DNA from 2 places in the Lutispora sp. genome. Region 2 is predicted to be linked to the other one. Evidence: riboswitches for the same ligand, from Rfam matches in the RefSeq annotation. Region 2 holds a riboswitch; the other holds the start of a gene.
What was found. A riboswitch is a leader RNA that binds a small molecule or an ion and turns the genes downstream of it on or off. The one in region 2 is predicted to bind cyclic di-GMP.
Positions count from the first base shown of each region.

Region 1: it holds a riboswitch for cyclic di-GMP, as region 2 does, so the genes downstream of both, ACESM9_RS15260 (EAL domain-containing protein) here and ACESM9_RS07510 (S-layer homology domain-containing protein) in region 2, are expected to answer to the same signal.

Region 1 covers NZ_JAWLCK010000204.1:44-3,022, reverse strand. The annotation lists gene ACESM9_RS15265 (HD-GYP domain-containing protein) at 1-549, shown strand, start outside; gene ACESM9_RS15260 (EAL domain-containing protein) at 580-1,959, opposite strand; cyclic di-GMP riboswitch class I at 2,082-2,168, opposite strand; partial or broken gene ACESM9_RS15255 (hypothetical protein) at 2,305-2,979, opposite strand, start outside.
Region 2 covers NZ_JAWLCK010000037.1:2,269-22,802, forward strand. The annotation lists partial or broken gene ACESM9_RS07505 (DUF6531 domain-containing protein) at 1-2,619, opposite strand, end outside; gene ACESM9_RS07510 (S-layer homology domain-containing protein) at 2,647-4,689, opposite strand; cyclic di-GMP riboswitch class I at 4,790-4,872, opposite strand; gene ACESM9_RS07515 ((deoxy)nucleoside triphosphate pyrophosphohydrolase) at 5,000-5,383, opposite strand; gene ACESM9_RS07520 (D-2-hydroxyacid dehydrogenase) at 5,608-6,582, shown strand; gene ACESM9_RS07525 (glycerate kinase) at 6,563-7,738, opposite strand; gene ACESM9_RS07530 (nitroreductase family protein) at 7,757-8,260, opposite strand; gene ACESM9_RS07535 (SIR2 family NAD-dependent protein deacylase) at 8,288-8,893, opposite strand; gene ACESM9_RS07540 (aspartate kinase) at 9,137-10,453, shown strand; gene ACESM9_RS07545 (single-stranded DNA-binding protein) at 10,462-11,214, opposite strand; gene ACESM9_RS07550 (helix-turn-helix transcriptional regulator) at 11,848-13,146, shown strand; gene ACESM9_RS07555 (WYL domain-containing protein) at 13,103-14,119, shown strand; gene ACESM9_RS07560 (ATP-binding protein) at 14,149-16,026, opposite strand; gene ACESM9_RS07565 (ATP-binding protein) at 16,019-20,534, opposite strand, start outside.

The sequences.
Region 1 (2,979 bases), on a different contig from region 2:
AAAGTTGATATACTATTGAATATGCTCAAGTTTGATAATAATACTTATGAACATTCATTAAATGTGGCGAAATATTCTGAAAGGCTTAATAAACTGCTATGTACTGGTATAGATAGCAGTATTATGTATTATTCCGGACTGTTCCACGATATAGGAAAGTTAAAAATAAACCTGGATATTTTAAACAAAGAAAGCAGCTTAAAGGACGAAGAATTTGATATTATTAAGAAGCATACAAATATAGGATATTCTATAATGAAAAAATACTCCATGCCCAAAGAACTGCAGTATTCTGCATTTTACCATCATGAACGATGGGACGGTAAAGGCTATCCTGTAAAGCTTAAAGGGGATAAGATCCCTCTTGTAGCTAGGATTATCAGTGTATGCGATGTATATGATGCCTTGACTTCAGACAGACCATACAGAAAAGCCTTTACCATGGAAGAAGCAGTGAGTATGATGAAAAATTCTAATGGGCAGTTTGATCAGGAAATATTCAAAATCTTTATTAATAATCTGGATTCAATAATCGATACACCACTATAAATTTAAAAACCGGGATAATATGAATGGGGTTCATTTGAAATATGCATAGTCAGAATCTGAAACAAAGCTTCCTTCGGAAAACATAATATTTTTTCTTATCTTGATTTGAACTTGATTTAATATCCTTATCAAATCTACTCTTTCATTTTCATCTATGGTAAATTCAACTCCATATTCATTCAAATTGTTTTTAACTTCCCGGTTCCTTATAATATATCCTCTAACTTTTATTTCTTCCTCTAATAATTGAAAAGTAAACTGCAATATGATTTCATTACGGGCAGGAAATTTTATGTTAGATATAAAGCATAGTCCTCCTGGGCCTATATCTTTGATAAGCACCTTTGTTTTGCCTATATTTACTTGATTACCTTTGACTTCTAACACTTCCAAAACTGCTTCCAGTGATAAGGGAAGCTTAATTCTGAAAAACTTACGCCTGTTTTCTGTTAGTGATTCTCCTGTGTTATTCACTATTGTAGGCTTGCATTTCTTTCTGGCCAGTATCCTTTCTATTCTCTCCAGATCTACCGGCTGACTATATATATAGCCTTGTCCTGCATGACAGTTAAGATGCTTTAGGTAGGATAGCTGATCCCAATTCTCTATTCCCTCGGCAACCATTTTTATCTTGAGCCTCTTTGTCAGATGAATGACAGATTCAACAATCGCAGAATTAGTGCTATCAAATGGAACATCCTTTATGAAAGAACCATCCAACTTAATAATATCTACTTTAAAGAAGTTCAAATATGCAAAGGAGCTAAAGCCTTTTCCAAAATTATTAAGAGCTATCTGAATCCCTAAAGACCTTAAACTTTCGATATGAGAATTCAATTTATAAGTGTTTTTCAATAGAATATTTTCTGTAATCTCTATGATCAAAAATTTAGGATCCAGCTCGTATTCGTCTATTATGGTTTTTATCTTATCTGCAAAATCACTTTCCATAAATTGAATACCAGAGAAGTTAACAGCCACTTTTATGGGAGGCAAACCCTTATCCAGCCATCTTTTATAATTCTTGCAGACTTCTCTCAATACCCATTTACCTATGTCAATGATCAATCCTGTCTCATCTGCCAAGTGGATAAATTCATTGGGCAATACCAATCCCCAATCAGGATGCATCCATCTGACCAATGCTTCCACCGCTAAGATCTCACCGCTTTTTAAATTGACAATAGGTTGATACAGAACTCTCATCTCATCTTTTTCTATAGCATAGTACAAATCGTTTTTCATCAAAAATTCTCTATAGCTTTGACTATTTAGTTCAAAGGAATAATACTTGTATGGATTTTTTTCTTCTATTTGAGACTGCTTTTTATTAGAAATCCCATCCTGTTCAATCATACCGTCATTTTTCTTACTAGACTTACTTAATAATCTCCTCTCCAAAAAAGCCATATTACATTCCCCCCTGAAATATGTGCTTCATTTTATAAATATCCTTGTCCCACTCTTTGTTAACCCACTTAAAATAATATAAAAATGGCAACCATCAAAAACTGGCTGCCAAAAATAAGTTAATTGGTAGCCTGACAATCATAGCACACTTGTGCTTTAGACTCATAGCTTTGCGTCCTTACCTTTCGATAAGTTTGCCGTTGCAATTACACTATTTTAGAATTCTATTTAGTTATATATTAATCTTATAGTATCATATAGTTTATCATATATTTACCAAAATTGGAATAGCTATCTTTTATTCTATTTCGAATCAAATAATAGCATTAACCTCTTTATAACGACTCACTTTCGCCTGGCTTGTTTAGCAACTCTTTTTCGCTCTTCTCGTGAAACATTGACAATAAAATGATATATACGCACATAAGAATCATCTATTTCTGGGTTTTTATGCAAAGTCATTATAACTCCCTTTAAATCCTGAGAGTAGCATGTCATATCTATAATAGGACCTTCCTTATTGAAAAACCTTTTTCCTTCTTCATCTTCAAAATAGTAATTTTCTAATATAGCTTTTCTTTCATATAAAACCTTCTCCAACCTAGTCTGCTTATTGAATACAATAGTAAATCCAAATCCGCCATATTCCCTCAAATACCCGAACAACTGTCCCAACTGCTTTTTGAATTTTTCCGGTTCCCATTCCTTATTTTCACCTGTTGCGATATTCATATAATCTTCACCGGATTTATAAATAAAAAAATCCAATTCTCCAGATTTACTGGAAGCATATCCTTGAGGAGCTTCTCGCGATACTTCATAGCCATAATGGTTCAAAGACATTTTAAGACCAGACCACAGAATATCACTCAATTCATTTTCACTGAGCTTTTCTATATTTACAGGTTTTTCAGAAACAAGCTGAATTGCTTTATTTATATCCTTCAATACTCTGAGCTCATCCTCTGTCACAGCTATTGGACTTATCATCTTAATGGTATTCTGGGAAGCCTCGGTAAA
Region 2 (20,534 bases):
TATTGATGTGACCCTGCTTAGTGAATCGTATTCATATTCAGTGACTGCACCGTTTTTGTCAGTTATTTTTTTAATGTTGCCCAGTTCATCATATTCATAGCTTATCTTATTTCCTAGCTGGTCTATAATTTCAATCAGCTGATCGCCTTTATTGTATTTATATGTTATGGTATTGCCGTTTGGATCTGTTATCTCTTCCAGCTTGCCATTTACATTGTACTTGTATGATGCGCTGTTGCCCTCCGCATCAGTAACCTTTTTATATTCTCCTGTATCTGTAAATTCATAGATTGTTTTATTGCCATTTGAGTCTGTCACAGATTTAATCCTGTTAAGAGAATCATATTCGTACTTGGTTATACCGCCCAAAGCGTCTTTGACTTCCAAAGTATTGCCCTTGTTATCGTAGGTTATCTCCGTTATGCTGTTATCCGGCTTTATAATCTTCACAGGCAATCCCTTTGAGTTATATTCGTATCTTGTTGTTTTGTTGGCAGGGTCTGTGCTTGTCAGCAAGTTACCTTTGCTGTCATAGGTAAAGCTATATGTGCTGCCGTCAGGATGTTTTATTGATGTTATTCTATTGTTTTTATCATAGGTATATTCTGTTATTTGATTCAACGGGTCTTTTATAGATATTAGGTTTCCATTGGAGTCATATTGGTAATAGTAGGTATTTCCTTTCTTATCTGTAAATGAGGTTCTTTCGTTATTGTCATTATAGGTATATTTTTCTACGCCATCCTCATATATTGCTTCAGTTATTCTATATTTATCATCGTATTTGTATATGATTCTGCTGCCATTTCTTTCTGTGAGGGTAGTGGTCCTGTTTATATCGTCATAATCAAAATACATTGTGCTTCCGTCTGCCAGTGTCTGCTCCACCACTCTGCCATATTCATCATATTTATTTTTTATATTGCCGTCTTTTCTTGGGCTGCTTATTTCTGTCATTCTATTTTGAGAATCGTATTTATATTCTATTATATTTCCTTCAACATCCCTGAATCTGGTAAGATTTCTTCCTGAATAGCTGTATTCAACATATCTACCTGTGTGGTCTGATATTTTTCTTATATATCCATGGGTATAGTATTGGATTAATAAGTATCCGCTGTCGCTTCGTATCTCCGAAAGCATCATATCTTCATAGATGTATTCTATTGAATTTCCATTGCTGTCTATCTTCTGTACAAGCTGTCCCCTCTCATTAAAATTGTATTTTGTTTTATCATATAAAGAAGTAAAAGTATAGGTACCATCACTATTTTTATATAGCTCTGAGTATTTACCAGGCTCAGATGCATATTTATTACCACCTGTTGCTGTGAATATTTCTCTATGTCCATCATCAAATATTATTTCTATGGTACCGTCATTCATATCCTGAAGTCTCATCTCCAGGTTATGATGCCAATTGGCTCCTAAATTTCCCTCATAGTTGTCTCTTGAGTTATAAAATCTTCTGAAGCTTATGGGGAAGGTGCCTGTTATTTCTATATCGTTATGTGTGTAGACATAGTTGCCGTTAACAGCATTGACTGGATCCCCTATGAGCTCACCGGTAGTTAAATCAACCAGCCCGCAATGTTTTTGTATATCTTCGTCATCTAGCGTTTCTGAAGAAGGAGGTTCCCCGCCTTTATCTGGTTCGGGTATCAAAAGATTATCTCCTATATATGCTACATAAGGATATTCCAATTCATTGGCTTCAATTATATCTGTATATCTGGAGCTGTTATAATAATAATGCCCTGCCATACCAGCCAAATTATCATGAGCTCTCATAATATGCCTTAATACTCTTATAGGACCTAAATCAACTGTTTCTGATTCCTCGTCAAATGCAGGTTCTCCATTTTCATCCAGTATAGGTTCTCCTAGTTCATCTACCTTAGGTGATTGATTTATGTTTGTCTTTGTAGCCGTAATATTAACTATTTCATATGCAGGCAGCTTGACATAAAAGTTCCACTCACCTGCTTCCTCATCAATTTCTCCAATAAATTGTCCGGAAGATTCAAATGATATTATGGAACCTTCAGCATCTCTTTCTATTTCAATAAGTCCTTTGGAAGTATTGTCAAAAAACAATTCTATCTTAGATGTATTCTCTTCTATGGATCCATGAACTCTAAATTCATTATTTCCTCCCATATTGGGATCTATTTCCATGTCTACTGCAGCAGTTGTTCCCACACCAAAGGCTGTTTTTAGAGGAAAATCTCTAAATTCATCATTTGGTATAAATATAATGATATATCTGCCGGGAGGTACAATTTCTCCATCATTTCCTCTTCCATCCCAGGTCCAATAGTTGGGCGTATAGTCTCCGTGAGAATAGCAGTTGCTTTCATATACCAAGTTTTCATCATTATCATCTATATTGTTTCTATATATTTTGATTATGGTGTCATGATCTATTTGGAAAATCCACTCTATTGTAATTTCTTCCCCTGCACTGGGGTTAAAAAGCTTAGGGATGGCTCTGATATACTTTTCCTCAGAATCGTTGCTGTCATCTTCTGCAAAGGTGCCTATAGGGAATACCAAGGTAAGCATTATTACAAATACAAGCATTAGGGCAATTTGCCTTTTGCATTTATTTATTATCATACTCTTCCCCTCTTTCCAATAGTTTTTTTACATCTTGCCTAATTTTTCAAGATACCTGTAGAGCATAACAGCAGCTTCAGCTCTCGTAGCATTTCTACCAGGGCTTAGCTCATTGTTATAGCCATTGATTATTCCAAGCTCTACAGCCTCTTTCATTGCCTCCAATGCCCACGGGCTGATTTTGTCTTTGTCTTTATAATCAGATAGATTGGGTTTATCATCACTAGAACTCTCTGCATATGCTGCGATGTCTTTATATGCTCTCATGAGTATTGACGCCATTTGTTCTCTTGTTATGGTGTCATTGGGATTAAATTTGCCGTTGTAGCCAGATATCCATCCTTTTTCATAGGCTATGTTTATATATTCTGATGCCCAATAGTTTTCTGGAACATCTATAAAATTGATATCATACGCCTGTATATCTTCTTTGTTTATGTGAAGGCTGCTTATCAGTATTTTTACAAATTCAGCTCTGGTCATATCTTTATCAGGCTTAAAGCTTCCATCTTCATAGCCGTTGATAATATGGTGCGCCGCTATTATCTCAAGCACGTCCGATGCCCAGTGTTTTTCAGTGTCATTGAACTCTTTATTATATATCATTAAAGCTGCCTTTCCATTGTCTCTCACTGTGGAAGTAAGCATATTGCTTTGGTGGTCAATTTTCAGTGTGATAGGCTTTGGTATTTCATTGTCCTGTATTTCATATAGGCATATTTTCTTGGGATTATGGTTTAAAGTTATATTTTTATAGCTTATGGATATTTCTATAGGTTTTTGCGGCTTTACATTTCCCTCTATATGCCATCTGTATACTGGAGTCAGGCAAAGATAGCCATCGCCTTTGAATTGACTGTCTTGATTGATGATAATATATGTATCTTTGTCAAAGGTTCCTGCAGCTATTTTCATTGTCATTCTTCCATCTTGTGAGCCTATAATGTTGTCCCTGTCATATCTTATAAGTATTCTGCCATTCACTTCTTGCTTATCATTTTCACTGCTGTCCCTGTCATCTTTATCTGATGCTGAATGCTTATTATTGGGTGATGGGGTAGGTGTAGGAGTTGGATTTGCTGGTTCTTGTCCATCATTTTCAGCAATCAGCCCTCTTTTTACAGCATCACTGACTTTTTCTTCAACTATTCCTTTTCCGTCATACCATATGACTTTATTTTCGTATAAAAAAGCTTGTTTAGGTATGGTCCCCGAAGGTGATTTTATAGGCTGCTCTACTATCCTGTTGACATCATTTAATACGAGTTTGTCATCCTTTATTATCAGCACTGAGTCTCCTGAGAAAGCTATTGGTCTATGATTATCTCTTCCTGCCGTTAACTTTGTAGTATATCCATTTTTTGTCTCATACATATATACCTGGCTTACTCCGTTATGGGAAACCATCCAGACCACTTTCCCGTCAGACACCAGTGGATCCAATTCGTCTCCTAATCCATAGGTAATTTGTTTTTCAGTTTTTTGTGAAGTATCATACAAATATATGTCAAAATCTCCATCTCTAGCATCCATCCAGGATATAACTTGCCCGTCAAAAGATATTCCAAAGGCTTGAGCTCCATCTGATGAAACTTTATCCAGAGTTTCAGTCTTAATATCATAAAGCATAATATTTCTTTCACCATATTCAGTGTCTACCCATACAACTTTGCCATTTGATATAATGGGGTCTTGATGATCTCCTTCTATATTTGATATTTTCTTCTCCTGTTTGCTTTCCATATCATAAAGATAGATGTCAAAATTTCTTGAACCATTTTCTCCGTTGCTTTGCCATACTATGTAGTTTTGCCATACATCCGGATTTCCTTGTGTGCCTGAATCATGAGTGATCTGAGTTTCTACCCCTGTTGATATGTCCATATGGTAGATATCCCAGTTCCCATTGTTGTAAGACATCCACACAATATTATTTCCATCCATGCGGACATCTCCCCCTGGTTTGGCTTTAAATGAAAGATTTCCGCTGTCCCCACTTACAAAGCTGGTTAGTGCTATTACAAACATTATTACAAGCAGAAGTATGGCATGCTTATTGTCTTTTCTCATTTCTACTAAACCTGCCTTTCGTTTAAATGATAGAATTTTATAAAGTTCATAAAAAAAATCCCACGCCGAAAAAGCGTAGGATATTTCATCTACATACAAATTCGGCAACCCGGCTATCATAGAAGAATCTTTAGACCCGTGGCTTTGCGTCCTTACCTTTCGGCAAGTTTGCCCTTTGCTATAATTTGTATTTTTATGTATTATTCTACATATATGTCTTTATACCTCTATTTTTTTGTCGATGATATTTGACATAATTCGCCATAAAAACTGAAAGACTTATCCTGGTCAGAATAAGTCTCTCTATTCATTATTTATCGCTTAACAATTTTTCAACAAACACAATGTCCGCCGGCATAAATTCATAGTCTGGCAGCTCTTCTAATGTTACCCACCTGGCATCATTATGCTCGTTGAGCTTCATGGTGCCTCCTACTATTTCAGCATTAAAGACTGTGAAGAGTATTTCTTTGCTGTCAAAATGGTATACATTAGTGGTAAATATATTTAATACTCTAATATCCAAATCCAGTTCCTCTTTAATTTCTCGAATTATACATTCTTCCAGTGTCTCTCCTTCTTCCAGCTTGCCTCCGGGGAACTCCCACAGGAGCCCGCATTCATCATCTGCATTCCTCTGGCATATGAGATATTTTTCATCCCTTTTTATTATTGCAGCTGTTACCTGTCTCACTATATACACCCTCATCCTTTAAGTTAATATGATCATGATTTCTTAATATCTATTATTTCTACCTTATCTGAATTTTTACCTTCCTTATATAGAATTTTTAGTTCCGTAAGACATAATCCATCATTTTATAACAGACCTTCACATTGACAATAAAAGCTTAAGTTTGTAGTATAGAGTAAAGACACAGAATCAAATGCTATTAAACATAGAAAGGGGTATGGCCTATGAAAATAGTCGTACTGGATGGATATACAATAAATCCGGGAGATTTGTCCTGGAAACAGTTTGAAAGGTATGGAGAGTTAGTTGTCTATGACAGGACTGCCTTTGACAGAAATCATGATGATCTTATACTTAGTAGAGTAATAGATGCGGATATAGTTTTTACCAATAAAACTCCATTGCCAGGCAATGTTTTGGAAAAAGCTGAGAAGCTAAAATTTATCTGTGTTCTTGCAACTGGTTATGATGTGGTAGATGTGAAAACTGCAACTAAAAAAGGTATAGTTGTAACCAATATACCCAGCTATGGAACAGCCACTGTAGCCCAAATGGCAATTGCCTTACTGCTGGAAATATGTCATCATGTAGGAATCCATAATGAATCAGTACATAAAGGTAATTGGGCAAACTGCCCTGACTGGTGCTACTGGCATCATCCCATAATAGAGCTGGCAGGAAAGACCATGGGTATTATTGGTTATGGAAGAATAGGCCAGGCTACCGGAAGAATAGCACAGGCCATGGGCATGAATATACTGGCATACAACCCCAGCAAAGACAAATCTTTAGAAAGTGAAACTATGAGATATGCAGAACTAGACGAATTACTGGCTTCGTCTGATGTTATAACATTGCACTGTCCTTCCAATGAACAAACAAAGGGAATAATAAACAAGAGTAACATAGCTAAGATGAAGGATGGTGTTATAATAATAAACAATTCCAGGGGTGCCTTAATTGTTGAAGAAGACCTGGCAGAAGCATTAAACAGCGGAAAAGTGGCAGCAGCAGCCCTTGATGTGGTGTCTTCAGAGCCCATTAAAGAAAGCAATCCTTTGCTTAAGGCAAAGAATTGCATCATAACGCCTCATATTTCATGGGCTTCAAATGAAGCAAGACAGAGAATCATGGATATGGCAGAGGATAATCTAAAGCACTACCTGTCAGGTAATCCTATTAATGTGGTAAATAAGTAGTGCCGCGTGTATTAGGGTAGGCCTTTGAGGCCTTTAAAAAAAGCCGTATAACATTCTCTGCTGTGGAGGTCAAAAGCTCAGAAGTCTGCTCTATGGACTGCCAGAGGGGCATAGGTCTGTTCACTATAGAAAAGACACTGTTTAACCCTTCGGTGTAGAGCTCCTCCACTCCATCACCTATGGAGCCACAGATACCCACCACAGGAATCCCCTGCTTTTTGGCAGCCTTTATTATTCCGAAGATGGTTTTGCCGTACTTGGTTTGTTCATCCATCTTACCTTCCCCGGTAATAATCAAATCTGCGTCCTTTATTTGTTCTTCAAAGCCTATGGTTTCCATCAAAAGATCTATGCCCTTTTCCAGCTTGGCATTGAGGAAAGCCACCAGCCCTGCTCCCAATCCTCCTGCAGCCCCTGCACCGGGAATAGAAGCCACACTTTTTCCCAAATCCCTCTCAATTATCTCTGACAAACGGCGCAATCCCATATCAAGCCTTTCTATCATGTCATCATCTGCACCTTTTTGCCTTCCATATACATAGGCAGCGCCCTTAATGCCATATAAAGGATTTTCTACATCACAGAATATCCTGAAGTTACATTCTTTCACCCTTGGATCCAACTGGCTCAAATCTATAGAATCAAGCTTAAGCAATCCGCTTCCTGTCAATTCTATTGTATTTTTCTCTCGGTCATAAAATTTGGCTCCTAATGCAGCTGCCATTCCAATACCTCCATCATTGGTGGCGCTGCCGCCGATGCCGATGATAAAGTTTCGACAGCCTCTATCCAAAGCATCCTTTATAAGTTCTCCTGTCCCATATGTAGTAGTATTCATGGGGTTTCTCTCTTTCAGAGACAACAATGCCAACCCGGAGGCAGAAGCCATTTCAATCACAGCTGTCTTCCCGTCTTCCAATATACCGTATTGAGCCTTTATTCTTCTGAATAAGGGATCTTTCACCCACACCTGAATTTTTGAACCCCCCAGGGAGTTCATCAAAGCATCTACAGTACCTTCTCCTCCGTCTGCCATTGGTATACTTACAATATCTATGTTTTCATCTGCTTTTCTAATACCCTTTTTTATGGCAGCACAAACTTGGGAAGATGTTAAGCTTCCCTTGAAGGAATCAGGAGCAATAATGATTTTCATAAACTGTTCTCCCTTGCTCTACCATTTATTATAATGAACTCTCTCTGGATTGAATCTTTCCCTTACCTCTCTCTTTTCTCCTGGGTATCCTACTGCAACAATAGCAACAGGTATTATGTGCTCAGGCAAGCTTAATGTTTTTGAAACTTTCTCTACCAGCTCCTGTCTGGCATGTACTCCACACCAACATGTGCCCAATCCCATGGATTCTGCCTGAAGCAATATATTCTGTATACACGCACCCATATCCTGAAGCCAGAATGCCCCATCATATTTCAGATTACTCATATCACAGCAGGCAGCAATTGCAAGCGGCGCCTCTTTCAGCATCTGTGTATGAGGATGATATGTGGTAATCTCGTTTAAAATTGCACGGTCTTTTATAACAACAAAGTGCCAGGGCTTCTCATTTCCTGCAGAAGGTGCATACATGGCAGCTCTTAAAAGTTCATGAATCTGCTCATCTGTGACAGGTTTATCTTCATATTTTCTTATACTTCTTCTTGTATATATTTCTTTCATTATTTTACTACCTCCTCGTTTTTTGAATTATCTTCCCAGTATTTTATGCAAATACTTGGGGACTTCATTTTCTGCTTCTTTATTTATGGTGGTTACCTTTATCCCCGCTCTTTGGGCAGCTCCCACCATCATTGTCGCCGTTGAAGTATAAAAAGATGTGCCTACTACCAGCAATTCATCGGCAGAGCCTATAACATCAATAGCTTCAAAATACCTGGGTATGTTCTCGCCATAGAGAACTATATTAGGTTTCAAGAGGCTGTTACATTCATCACAGTATAAAGATTTATTAACATAGGAAAAATCAAAATGCTTATTGCACCTAGTGCAAAAAACAAAATCAAAATTGCCATGTACTTCAATAACATTTTTGCTTCCTGCCCTTTTATGAAGTCCGTCAATATTCATGGTGACCACAGGCAAGTCATATTCTGCTATTGCTTTATGAGCTGTATTAGGTGAAGCCTTATCAATATTTTTCTTCATTTCCAGCAGAACATCATAGAAATCCCTGGTATTGCTCATAAAATAATCTATGCTCAGCTTATCCCTTATACCTTCCATATCCTGAAATGTAGGTATGCCGCTGGCTTTGGATATGCCTGCACCGGTAAATGCAACAATTCTTTTCACAGGCTCCCTCCTTCCTCTTAGTTAACCTTCCATATTATTACTATATCATATATCGTCTCTTTTAAACATACCCTGACCAGCAAATCAAATCCTCTATCGTTAGAAATTACAAAATATATTATTGTATATGTATGACATACATGTGTAAATTGTAGCTTGACACACCGCCATAAAGATAATAAAATATTGAGTATTGTTATATAGGATTTTTCATTACATTCTATAATATTAGGGGGAATAAAAATGAATGACATAATAGTTGCAAAATTTGGAGGCAGCTCCCTGGCAGATAGTCAACAGTTTGCCAAGGTTAAAAAGATTATAGAATCTGATAACAGGAGAAGATATATCATACCTTCTGCACCAGGCAAAAGAGATAAGAAGGATCATAAGATAACGGATCTCTTATATATGTGTCAGCAGCTTGCAGCACACAATCTAAGTTTTGATGATATCTATAATATTGTAAAAAAGAGATTTTTAGATATATGTTCTGATCTAAACCTTAGCTTTGGAATGGAAGATATATTAGATGAAATCAAGGAAAAGATTGCTCATGGTGCTTCCAGGGATTATGCTGCAAGTCGAGGTGAATACTTAAATGGTCTTATACTATCCAACTACCTGGGCTACGAATTCATAGATGCTGAAGAATTGATTCTGTTTGATAAAACTGGCAAGTTTGATGCAAAAGCTACTGATGATAAAGTAAATGCCAGACTGGCAGATGTATCTCATGCAGTGATTCCCGGCTTTTACGGTGTCATGCCCAACGGAGAGATAAAAACCTTCTCAAGGGGCGGTTCTGATATAACCGGCGCAATAATTGCCAAAGGAGTAATGGCTCAACTTTATGAAAACTGGACAGATGTATCCGGATTTCTCATGGCAGACCCTAGAATCGTAAAGGACTCAAAACCTATGGAAAAGGTTACATACAAAGAACTTCGTGAACTATCATATATGGGGGCTTCTGTGCTGCATGAAGAAGCCATTTTCCCAACAAGAGAGGCTGGAATCCCCATTAATATAAAAAATACCAATGCCCCTGAGGATGCAGGAACCATGATTCTCAGTGATATTTCCCCTGTAAGCCACACTGGGACTATTACTGGAATCGCAGGCAAAAAGGATTTTACTGTCATATCCATAGAAAAAACCTTTATGGGTTCAGATAGAAGCTTTTTCCGGAAACTGATGACCATAATGGAAACCAATGATATCTCAGTAGAACATATGCCTTCTAGCATAGATTCCATATCATTGATAATATCTGATTCAGAATTGAATTCCAAACTGCAGAAAGTTGTGGAAGAAATTCGCATATACTGCAATCCTGATTCTATAATATGCTATCCAAATATGGCTCTGGTAGCTGTGGTAGGAAGAGGCATGATAAATACTAAGGGAATATCCGCCAAGGTTTTTACTGCTTTAGCAAAAGAAGGCATAAACATCAGGATGATCACCCAAGGCTCCAGTGAGTTAAATATAATAATAGGGATTGAAAATGGAGATTTTGAAAGAGCCATAAAAGCCATATATGAGGCTTTCCAATAAAGCTAAGATTAGGCTACAGAGTCGGAGCAGTATTGCTGCTCCGGCTTGCTGTTATTCTCGCCTGTAACCACTACGCTGGAAACTGCTACTTCATAGACCGTCCTTTGCAGCATTTCCCCTGATTCAAGAGGCTTTTCATACTGTCGGCTCTCTATCCTTCCTGTCACGACTATCCTGTCTCCCATAGATGAATCTGCCGTGTATATGGCATTTCTGCCCCATATCACTGTAGGTATGTAATCTGTCTTGTAATATCTTCGATTTACAGCCAACATGATGTCGGTTATTTCTTTGCCTGAAAGGGAGGTAGTCCTGTGGACAGGCTTTTTGCAAACATAACCGTCCAGCAATATGGTATTTTCATACCTGAAGTATTCATCCTGATTAAGGATTTCAACCTCATTGGCTAGAACTGTAAGCTTCAACTGCATTCTTCCCTCTTGGGTAATATATTTATAGGATCTGAACTGCCCTACCAAAGATACGATCTTTCCTACGGAAAGGCTGCTCAGGTCAAAGGTTCTCTCTGAAATAGTCACAGGTATAATGTCCTCAACTCCGCTTTTTCTTGGAACTGCCACCATGACTTTATAGAAGTTCTCACCTACAACACTATGGCTGAATTGGGGTAGTGTCCTGATGATGCCACAGATGAGAACAATGTTCTTCTGGATATCATCATGTTCAAGCTTATTAGCAATAGCGTTAATATAGTTATAAATCATTTCCTTTAGTGCTTTAAAATCGATTATTCTATTCATTTACATACATCCTTTCATTATCAATTTTTTCTGTGTTACGTGTATAATTATAGCTCCTTATAAAAAGAATCTATCCCATTTTTCATGCAATAATAGATTTTGTTTGCGTTGGCTAGGGTACTCCTTTTGAGTCCTTATAGCCAATCTAAGTAATATATAATATCGCAAAAGTTATTAACTTTGGTAACTCTAATGCTCATCTAAAAGAGAATTCTAACGGCGCAAAACGGGCATCCATGCCCTATGCTTCGCCGGTTGCGCCTAGCGCCACCTCCATGTGGCGCTTACGAATTCTCTACTTTAGATTTCGCAAAGAGTCACTTGCAAAGTTAACAAAAATGCTCTCTTATATATTACTTAGATTTCACTATTATAGAAGAAAGCTACAGTGACTAGAGAATAAGTATACGTGCATCATATAGTGTGGATATTAGATATGTGCTTCAGATATAAAAGTTGCCATCCTGAGCGCCAAGCGTAGGATCTTATACCCTAAAGGAATACCCAAAATACCAGAGACTAGAGACTGGGGACTAGTGACCAGTCCCCAGAGGAATACCCTATAGCTTAAAAATAAAGGTTTTTTCGCGGTGGCATAGAAGTATTAATTTACAGCAATAGGAGGTGACTCATATGAGTAAATACAGCAACAAATACGGCAAAAGCTTTAACTGCAGCGTAAAGGATTACAACAAGCTGAGAACCTTTTTGCGCTATGCCTTTTTATATGGCTGCTACACCAAAGATGATTTTGTAGAAAGGCTCAACTACAGCAGCAGCTTGGTGGACAAGGATTACAGACGATTGCTCAATATCCTTGGCCCAAGGCATTTCAGGAAAAAGACACCTAAGCAGACCAGATTCAGAATGAAGTATAACTATTACAAGGATACGGAGAATTATCTGGTAAAGTCCTACTATGCCAAATCCTCCACCAAACTCCAGCTTTCTTTATATTTCCTAATTCTACAGGTTTTGAAAAGCAGAATGGATGTAAATGAAATCAGCGCCAAAATTCCCACTTTGTCAGATGACTTTAATATAAAGACTTTGACTCGTCAGCTTGATAAAATGGCAGAGCAAGATCTCATAGAGAAGATACAGTATAAGAAAAAGGGCAAATTGTATTATGAGCCCAAGAAAGACTTTTTCGCTCAACTGACCGATGAAGAACTGAAAAGCCTCAAATATGCAGTAGAATTTTTTTGCAACATTGAATTTCCTTCCGTCCCCGGCTATTATTTGAGCCATACCATAGAGCAATATATGAGATATTACAAAAAGAGCAAAGAAGTGGGAAAAAGTTTATTTCTTTATCGATTTAAAAACTTCCATACCGTACTGGAAGAAGACATGGCCTGGAAGCTGCTTTGGTGCATAAATAACAATAAAAAAATAGACATAGAGTACTGCTCCAGGCGCGGCATAATCAATAAGCTTATCTCACCGAAAAAAATGGTGATGGACATATATTATGGTAGATGGTATCTGATAGGCAGCACTGATAATTCAACCATAGGCATATACAGAGTTGATAAAATCACTGATTTTAATATAGCCGGCTCCCAGGAAAAAAGCCCCTATGACAAGGTTCAAATAGATGACCTTTTCAAGCACAGCTGGTCCATAAGTCCAAAGAGGGAAAAAGAAGGCACTTCAATAGTAAAAATAAGATTCAGCGTTGATCCTCACCAGGATCTATCCTTTTTACTCAATAAAGTAAAGAGAGAAGGCAAATGGGGTACAATCACCAATATTGAGGATAAAAGCTTCATCTATACCATTGAAGTGAACGATGCCACCGAAATGAAGCCCTGGATAAGGAGCTTCGGCCATTATGCGGAAGTTATTGAAAGCACCAACTGCAATCTCAGACAGGAATTGTGCGATGAATGGAGTGATATGCTTGGAAGCTATGGAATTATTTCTTGAAGGAAAAAATAAGAACTACAGCTTGATACTGGAGTTGATAAACTCCCTTTACTATGAGGATAGAAAAACCATATCCTCTAAGGAAATAAACGATATGATAGAAAACCACGGCATTCCCTCAGAATTTAATCTATCCCAGTCACTGATGAATGAAAATGAACCCTACAATCTTTACCTTCTGGATAGACAAACTGATGGAAATTACTCTCTTTTCATTAATAGCGGCATTCCCGTCCAGCCCTATAGGGTAGAAAAGCAATGGCTTAAACATATAATTAAAAACCCAAAACTGAAATTATTCTTAGAGAATGGAACCATCACAAAGCTTGAAGATATGCTGGCAGAATATAAAGACATAGTGTCAGAGGGTAGTTTATCCATCAACAGACCCTGCAAGCAGTTGGAAGAAATAGATGATAATCTCAGAGCCAGCTTCAGGCTCATTATTAAAGCAATCCTTGAAAATAAAGGCATTGAATACTCTTACATGACAAAAAATGAAATACTGCTCAAAAACCGCAGAAGCATACCCTATAAGCTGGAATATTCCATGAAGGAGGATTGGTTCTATCTCATATCCTATTCCTTGGATGAAAAAAGACCTGTGAAAAGCCTACTAAGAGGTTTTAGAGATATGCACCTCATAGATTTGGAAGGTGAATATGATATATCCCGCCAGGATATTGAAAAGTCCATAGAAGCTAAAAAGGCACCCCATCCAATAGTGCTGCAGATAAAAGATGTTAATAACTCTCTGGAGAGGGCTTTATTCCAGTTTTCATGTTTTCAAAGAGAATTAGACTATGACAAAGATAAGGATATCTATTGCCTCTCAATCTTCTATTATGAATTTGAGAGGGAAGAGGTATTAACTCGTATCTTTTCTTTGGGCAGACATGCCATCGTAATTGAACCCGAGGTTATAAGGGCTGAAATTATTAAGCGATTGATGGTGCTGAAGAAAAAGTATTAAGAAAAGCGGAGAGCATAGTCTCCGCTTCTTTAATTCACAGCTTCACAAGCATCTGCCAGTTTTAGCAAATATTCTACACAACTTATATCATCTTTCCCAAGCATTTGCTTCCTCAGAAGATCCAGATGGGATACATCCAGAATCTTCCTTCCGCTAGTCTTTTCTCCCTTGTTTATATCTTCCCAATGCATGCATGCATTCCTGATCTCATTAATATCTGTTAATTTGCCTTTAAACTTAAGCTCATATACTTTTAATATGGGATCAGTCTTTAATTCATCTCTATAGTTATACTTAATATAAAAGAAATAGTCATTGAGGAGAGTTCTAAACTCACCTATCATCATGGTGTTTGGTAAGCCATCATCACTATTGTCAAATTTGCTTGGCTTCTTTATTTCAAACTCGGGATGAAGTTTCTGCATTGCCTGGATTACAGGCTTCAACGCCTTTCTGTTAATGATGGCTTCAAAGGCAGTGCAATAAGGGTTGCAGGAAGGTGACTGGTCAAAACCTGTATCCCTGTAAACATGGCTCAGAAGCTCCGCCTGTATTATTTGCTTCTTGATATCCGAATCCAGCCTGTCCCATACATTTTGAATAGACATACCATCCAACAACTCACAACGGTCTATATCCATATCATATTTCTCAAATTGGTCTTTAAAATAGGTGCTAATATACTGATTATATTCTTCTCTTTTTTCAAAATCCATGGCGCCGATTTTACTATCCGTGGTCAGCTTCTCTATCATAACTTTCTTTGCAATATCATAGGCGCCCCACAATTCCTCCAGAGAAACTTTTATAATTTCATTAGATTTTTTTAGAATATCAATTGCTCCCTGAATATCCTCCTCAGTGTCCTTGTTTACTTCTGCTTTTTTCACATAATTCATAAAGGCCTCAGACACAAAGGTGTCATCCTCATTAAGAAGTTTCATATCCTGGCAGGAAAGCTTTGCCACCTCCAATATGGATTCCTTTATGTCCGATATGTCCTCTCCACAGCATAAATGTTTCAGCAGCCTTTGCTCTTCATAAGTTATGCACTTCCAATAGGATTTGAATATATAGTCACAACGCTCCTCAACCCTGTGAAAAAATTCTGCTTCATAGCTGCTGTCAAGTTCATTCATTGACTTTTTATAATCCAGCAATACTTCAACTGCTGTCTTCAAGATCCCCGGTACTCGTCCCCCAACCCTTCTAATAAGCTCATCTTCATAAGTGCTTATCCTGTATTGATATTTGGATAAGTGCTTAAAAACATATTTCTTTATATCCTTGTCCTCCAACAGCTCAAGCTTTATTGGATTGTTGAATATTCCCGGAAGCCCTGATACCATACATTCTTCTGAAATAGCCTCAATGCTTTTCTTGCTGGTTATGACATATCTTACCTTTATCCTGTTGTTATTTGATAGATTCCTCAAGTATTTAAAATTCTCCAACGCATCTTCCTTATTTCCTTCATTGATGCACTTAGTCATTCGGTCAAAGTCATCGATTACAAGCACAGTATTAATTCCTGATCTTCGCAGCTTATAAAAGACATCATTGAGAGTTTTTCTAAGAACAGAAGTCTCTTGGAAATTCTCGTACTTGAAGAATCTCTCCTTCAACTCATATTTTAAGTTAATGTCAATAACACTGCTTTCTTCAACTTCTCTTCCCAAACTTTCAAATAGAGTTTGATAAAAATCCAAAGTATCTACTGGTTCGGAATCAAATATTTCAACCATAAGAGTATTAGGCTTATGGAAGTCTGAAATTATATGATTCAGCAAAGAAGATTTACCCATGCCGTCATAACCCACTATGGATACACTGTCATGACCATTAACTCTATCATATATTCTTTTGATAATCTCATCCCTGCCTACCAATTCTATTCTGTTATTCATCAGACTCTATCCCCCCTTGTATCTCGTATAAAACACTATCTACATTTTTCCATCTTCTCGTCCATCTTCGCAATTGCTCTACAGATATGCGAACCGTGAGTCGATCTTTGTTCTCTATTGACAGAATCCTGCCGGAAATGAGTTCATTGATAATTGCCCTCACCTTGTCTTTATATAAATCGCTGGACAAGGAACCGCCATCGCGCACTTCCTTAATCCTATCATAAAGTCTGTCTATATCTATATAATCACCGGAAGATTCTAATTGCTCCCCGATTATTGCAACTATCAGTTTCTTATAATTCGTATTTAAAGAATCCCAGAAATGCTTGTACATGTTACTTTGCGTCATATCAATCAATTTATCTGATACAAATTCCACATCGTCCGGGTAAATCACATATCTTTCCTTTTCATTATTAAGCAGCTCAACAAGCCCGTTACCAATGGCTGTAAGGAAATAAGGGTGTCCAGATGTTATCATGAGAATTCTCTCCAATGTTTGTGGCAGACATTGAATACCCTTACCGCTGAGAGGCTTCACCATCATCTCCCTGGCTTCATCCGGCTCCAAAAACCCTACTTCCAAAGGCTTGGCTGTATCTGAAATCTTCAATGCCTTGTTCTTCATTATATTGAGAAGATATTCTCCTCCTGCAATTATAAATCGGGTCTTATTTGAATGTTGCATTTTTGTTCTTATGAAATCAAACAATTCATGGGAGTAGACTTCATCTTCCACTTTCTTAACAACCTCATCAAACTCATCCACTAAAAGCAGCAGGGACTTGTCCCCTATGCTTTTTTCCACTATCATAAAAAATCTCTTCAGCTGGCGTAGAGGGCTCTTCTCAAAATCCTCTTCCGATGGCATGTCTATATCTATATCATAATCATCAGCCAACCCATAAACTACATTCTCCACAAACAGCTGATAAATCAATTGTCCTGTATTGTTGGCATCAAATACATTCTGGCAGTCACATTGAATAGGATAAAATCTGTCCTTCATAGTGTTTTCTATGTGATTGAGCAATGAAGTCTTACCAACCCTCCTCAATCCGTAAATAAGAAAGGTTGTCCTGTCGCTGTCATCATATAGACGATCCTTTATCCTTTGTACTATTGCTTTTCGACCAAAGAATTTACTCTCATCATCTATAGGGGCTGTAGGATATGTGTTTTCCTTGATTCTTTCAAAAACAAAGCCCTGGTCTCTAACATCTATGCTGTAACTGAAGTTCTTAAAAATACCATCAGAATGCCATGTTTCTATCTCTACCTCATATTCCCCTTCTTCATCAAATATATATTTGAATCCTACTGGAAGCTTTTCATCCTCCTTTAGTATTAGATTTTCTTGAGTGTAAGGTATACTGAGCATTTTTCCCTTCCTCAATATTTTAAAACTGCAGCTGAAGTCATGGGCATCTGCCTTGCCATCATTACTGATTAAAAAATGGAAGCTGCTTTGGAACTTACCATCCATAGCTATAGTATGTATGTCCTCTTGGTTTAAAAAAGCCACTTTAATAACAGGTTTATTCTCCAGCTTTGTTATTTCTTCATTGCATAAGAACAATAAGCTGTTTGTGAAAGCATTGATATCATATTTATCCTTTTGATAGAATTGATCTTCAGCCGTCTCCTCCATTTTTTTCACCAGATCTATGGCTACATCCATATATATTCTTTTATCTTCCCCATTCTCAGTATCGACATATCTTTCTATGGCAGCGGAAAAGGAGTTGAAATGGTTCAATATGCCTTCTTTACCAACTTTGTATTCCTTCTGGTATACATTCAAAAACTTGTAGCCTATCCTGGAAAAGAGCAGGGTTATCCTTTTCACATATGTCATATTCTCATGGAGAATGGAAAAATCATCAATAAGAGTAAAGGCTTTAAAGAATACTATATGATAATACCCCAGCTTCTTATCTGATTTACTGATATTTAAATTATGCTTCCTATAATACTTATACCTTGCATACCATATCAGGTGGGCTTCATATGCAAGGGCAACCTGGTAGCTGTATATTTTCTGTCCTCTGGTGAGACGCTCCAGTTCAACTTCACAGTATTCAGCCATGTATTTCAAAAATTCACTATGCCTCCCCATAATCCTGGCTGCTGCTGAAGCCTTCAGGCATGCATCGCTTCTGTTGCTGAGTTCTGACATGGATAAGGCTTCCACGGTGCCTACATACCTGTCAATAACTGAAGTCCATACTTTGTACTGGTCTTCCAAATCATTTTCAATTAGCTGGCATTGGGATACACTCTCAGCCAATAGGGGAACAAAGTCAAGGAGCTCTTCCATGAAGTTTTCTATGTCATGGACATGGTCTAATAATACTAAGAAAGCAGATATTAATGCTGCCTCATCCGACTCTTCCACAGTAACAGCTGTCTCTTCTTCCACTAAATCCTCTTCCTCGGATATATATTCATTATTCTTAACTAGCAAACTGCTGATTTGAATCTCACAGGCTTCATAGAGTTCCTTATTATGCCTAAGACCTTTCAGTACCTCCTGAGCCTTATGATAATCCTGCTTCAAGGCTGAATTAAAGGCATTGAACATGATTATAATCTCACTATTCTTATCTTGCCTGTTGCTTAGATATTTTGACACATGGTTTTCATACATGGCATTTTTCACAAGTGACAAAACCGCTTTTGTAAAGAAACTCTTCTTTTCATAATCAGCAGGATCAATGTCTAATCCCTTATCTATCTTAATAAGCAAATCACAAACATAGTACATTAACTGAGAAGTTGCTGCTCCCTTCTCATCTTCAGCCATGTTGTTCATAGCAAATTCAAAATATTGTTTGGCTTCTTCAATATAAAAACAATCAAGAAGGTCAAAACCTAATTTTACATGAAAATATGTACCTTTGTTTAATTCCTCAATATATATTCTGCAAAACTCCAAAATGAGCTTTTTGCTCTCCTTCTTATCGTAGCTGCTCCCAAATATGCTTTTTATACTTCTACTGCAGCTGAATAAGCCTGTCATCAATAACAGCACAAATCTCTTGATTTCAGGCTCTGTATTATCATGAAGCATATCTATGCATGCTATCAATGTAGTTTGAACATCATCATAGGATTTTAACTTATCGATTATTTCTTTAAATTTGAAAACCCCTGTATCCGTATTGTCGGTTGCATATTTCAGAGCAACAGACAAACCTTCATAAAGAGACTCTACCACCGCTAACATGTTTTCACACTGTGTATCCCCAGCTTCCAAACATTCCAGATATCTTCTCATCATATGAAGCTTTAGCGGAAAAATCTTTTTGGAATATGTAGCCGTAACCTTTACTATATCTTTTATTTCCTCAAAATCCATGTAAGCTGAATACTCCTCAGTGAACATTTGGTCAACAATCCCTATGCAGTCATAGTCCACAACTTTGGTACAAATAGACTTGAAATCCTTTTTCAGCAACCTGCTCCATTTGTCTTCCTGTCCTTTGGCATATAAATCCATCATCAGCTTAAGTTCTTTATTCACCTGTATGTATAATTTATGGATACTCTTCATTCCATATCTATTGCCCGATTTATGCAGCTCATCTATCTCTTTTCGGATATCTTCCATATCATTTAATCTGGCGTATACTCTATTGGCATATTCATACCTATCGTGAGCAAGGGCGGCTATTACAACAATCCTGATGTCCGCTATGGTCCTTTTATCATCAAAACCGGACATCAATATTAAATCATAGTTTCTGAAAGCTTCTTCAATCTGACCATCTGCTTCAAGAAGCATTGCATAGTACTTGCATACCTCATGATCCAAAGGGAACAACTGCTTAAACAGCCTGAAGATTTCTACCCCTGGCTTTCTTTTTCCATGTTTATTAAAGGCTATGCATAACTCGCTCAACTTCTCCCCTGAAGGAACCTCCGTCCCCTTAAATACCGCTTCTTCCACCATTTTTATTAATTCCTCATATTCAAGCTGGGGTACTATTTTCAATATCTCAAATCTCTTTAAGCTGTCTCCTATTTCTTTGTTTTCAGGATCCGACTCCAATTCTTTGTTAAGAAAGGCTTCAAGTCTGTCAAATTCCTTTATTGAATAAAGCTTCCTTACTATTACCATAGGATTCTTATGCTTTCTATAATCCTTTACCCTGCAATCTACAGAGCTGTCCAAATCTCCATCTGTTTCATATAGAATTGCCTGTATCCAGTTGCTGAATTTGTTATTTTGGATGTTATCCTTCAGGAATTCTTTGACCGCTTCAATGACTTCAAGCTTTTTCACATGTTGAATGGAAGGATGGTTCATGAGCTTATCCAAATTATAATCAACAAAAGTAATATAGTTTATAAAATATTCATCAGAAATGCTGGCCTGCTGCAAAGCTGCTCCAAAGGCTTCCACCCATAGATTGTTTCTTCCGCATAGATCTTTCATCGCTTCCCATTTCCTGAACAAATCTAATTTTAATTCCTCTCCCCCTGGGTGGGCCAAATGTCTC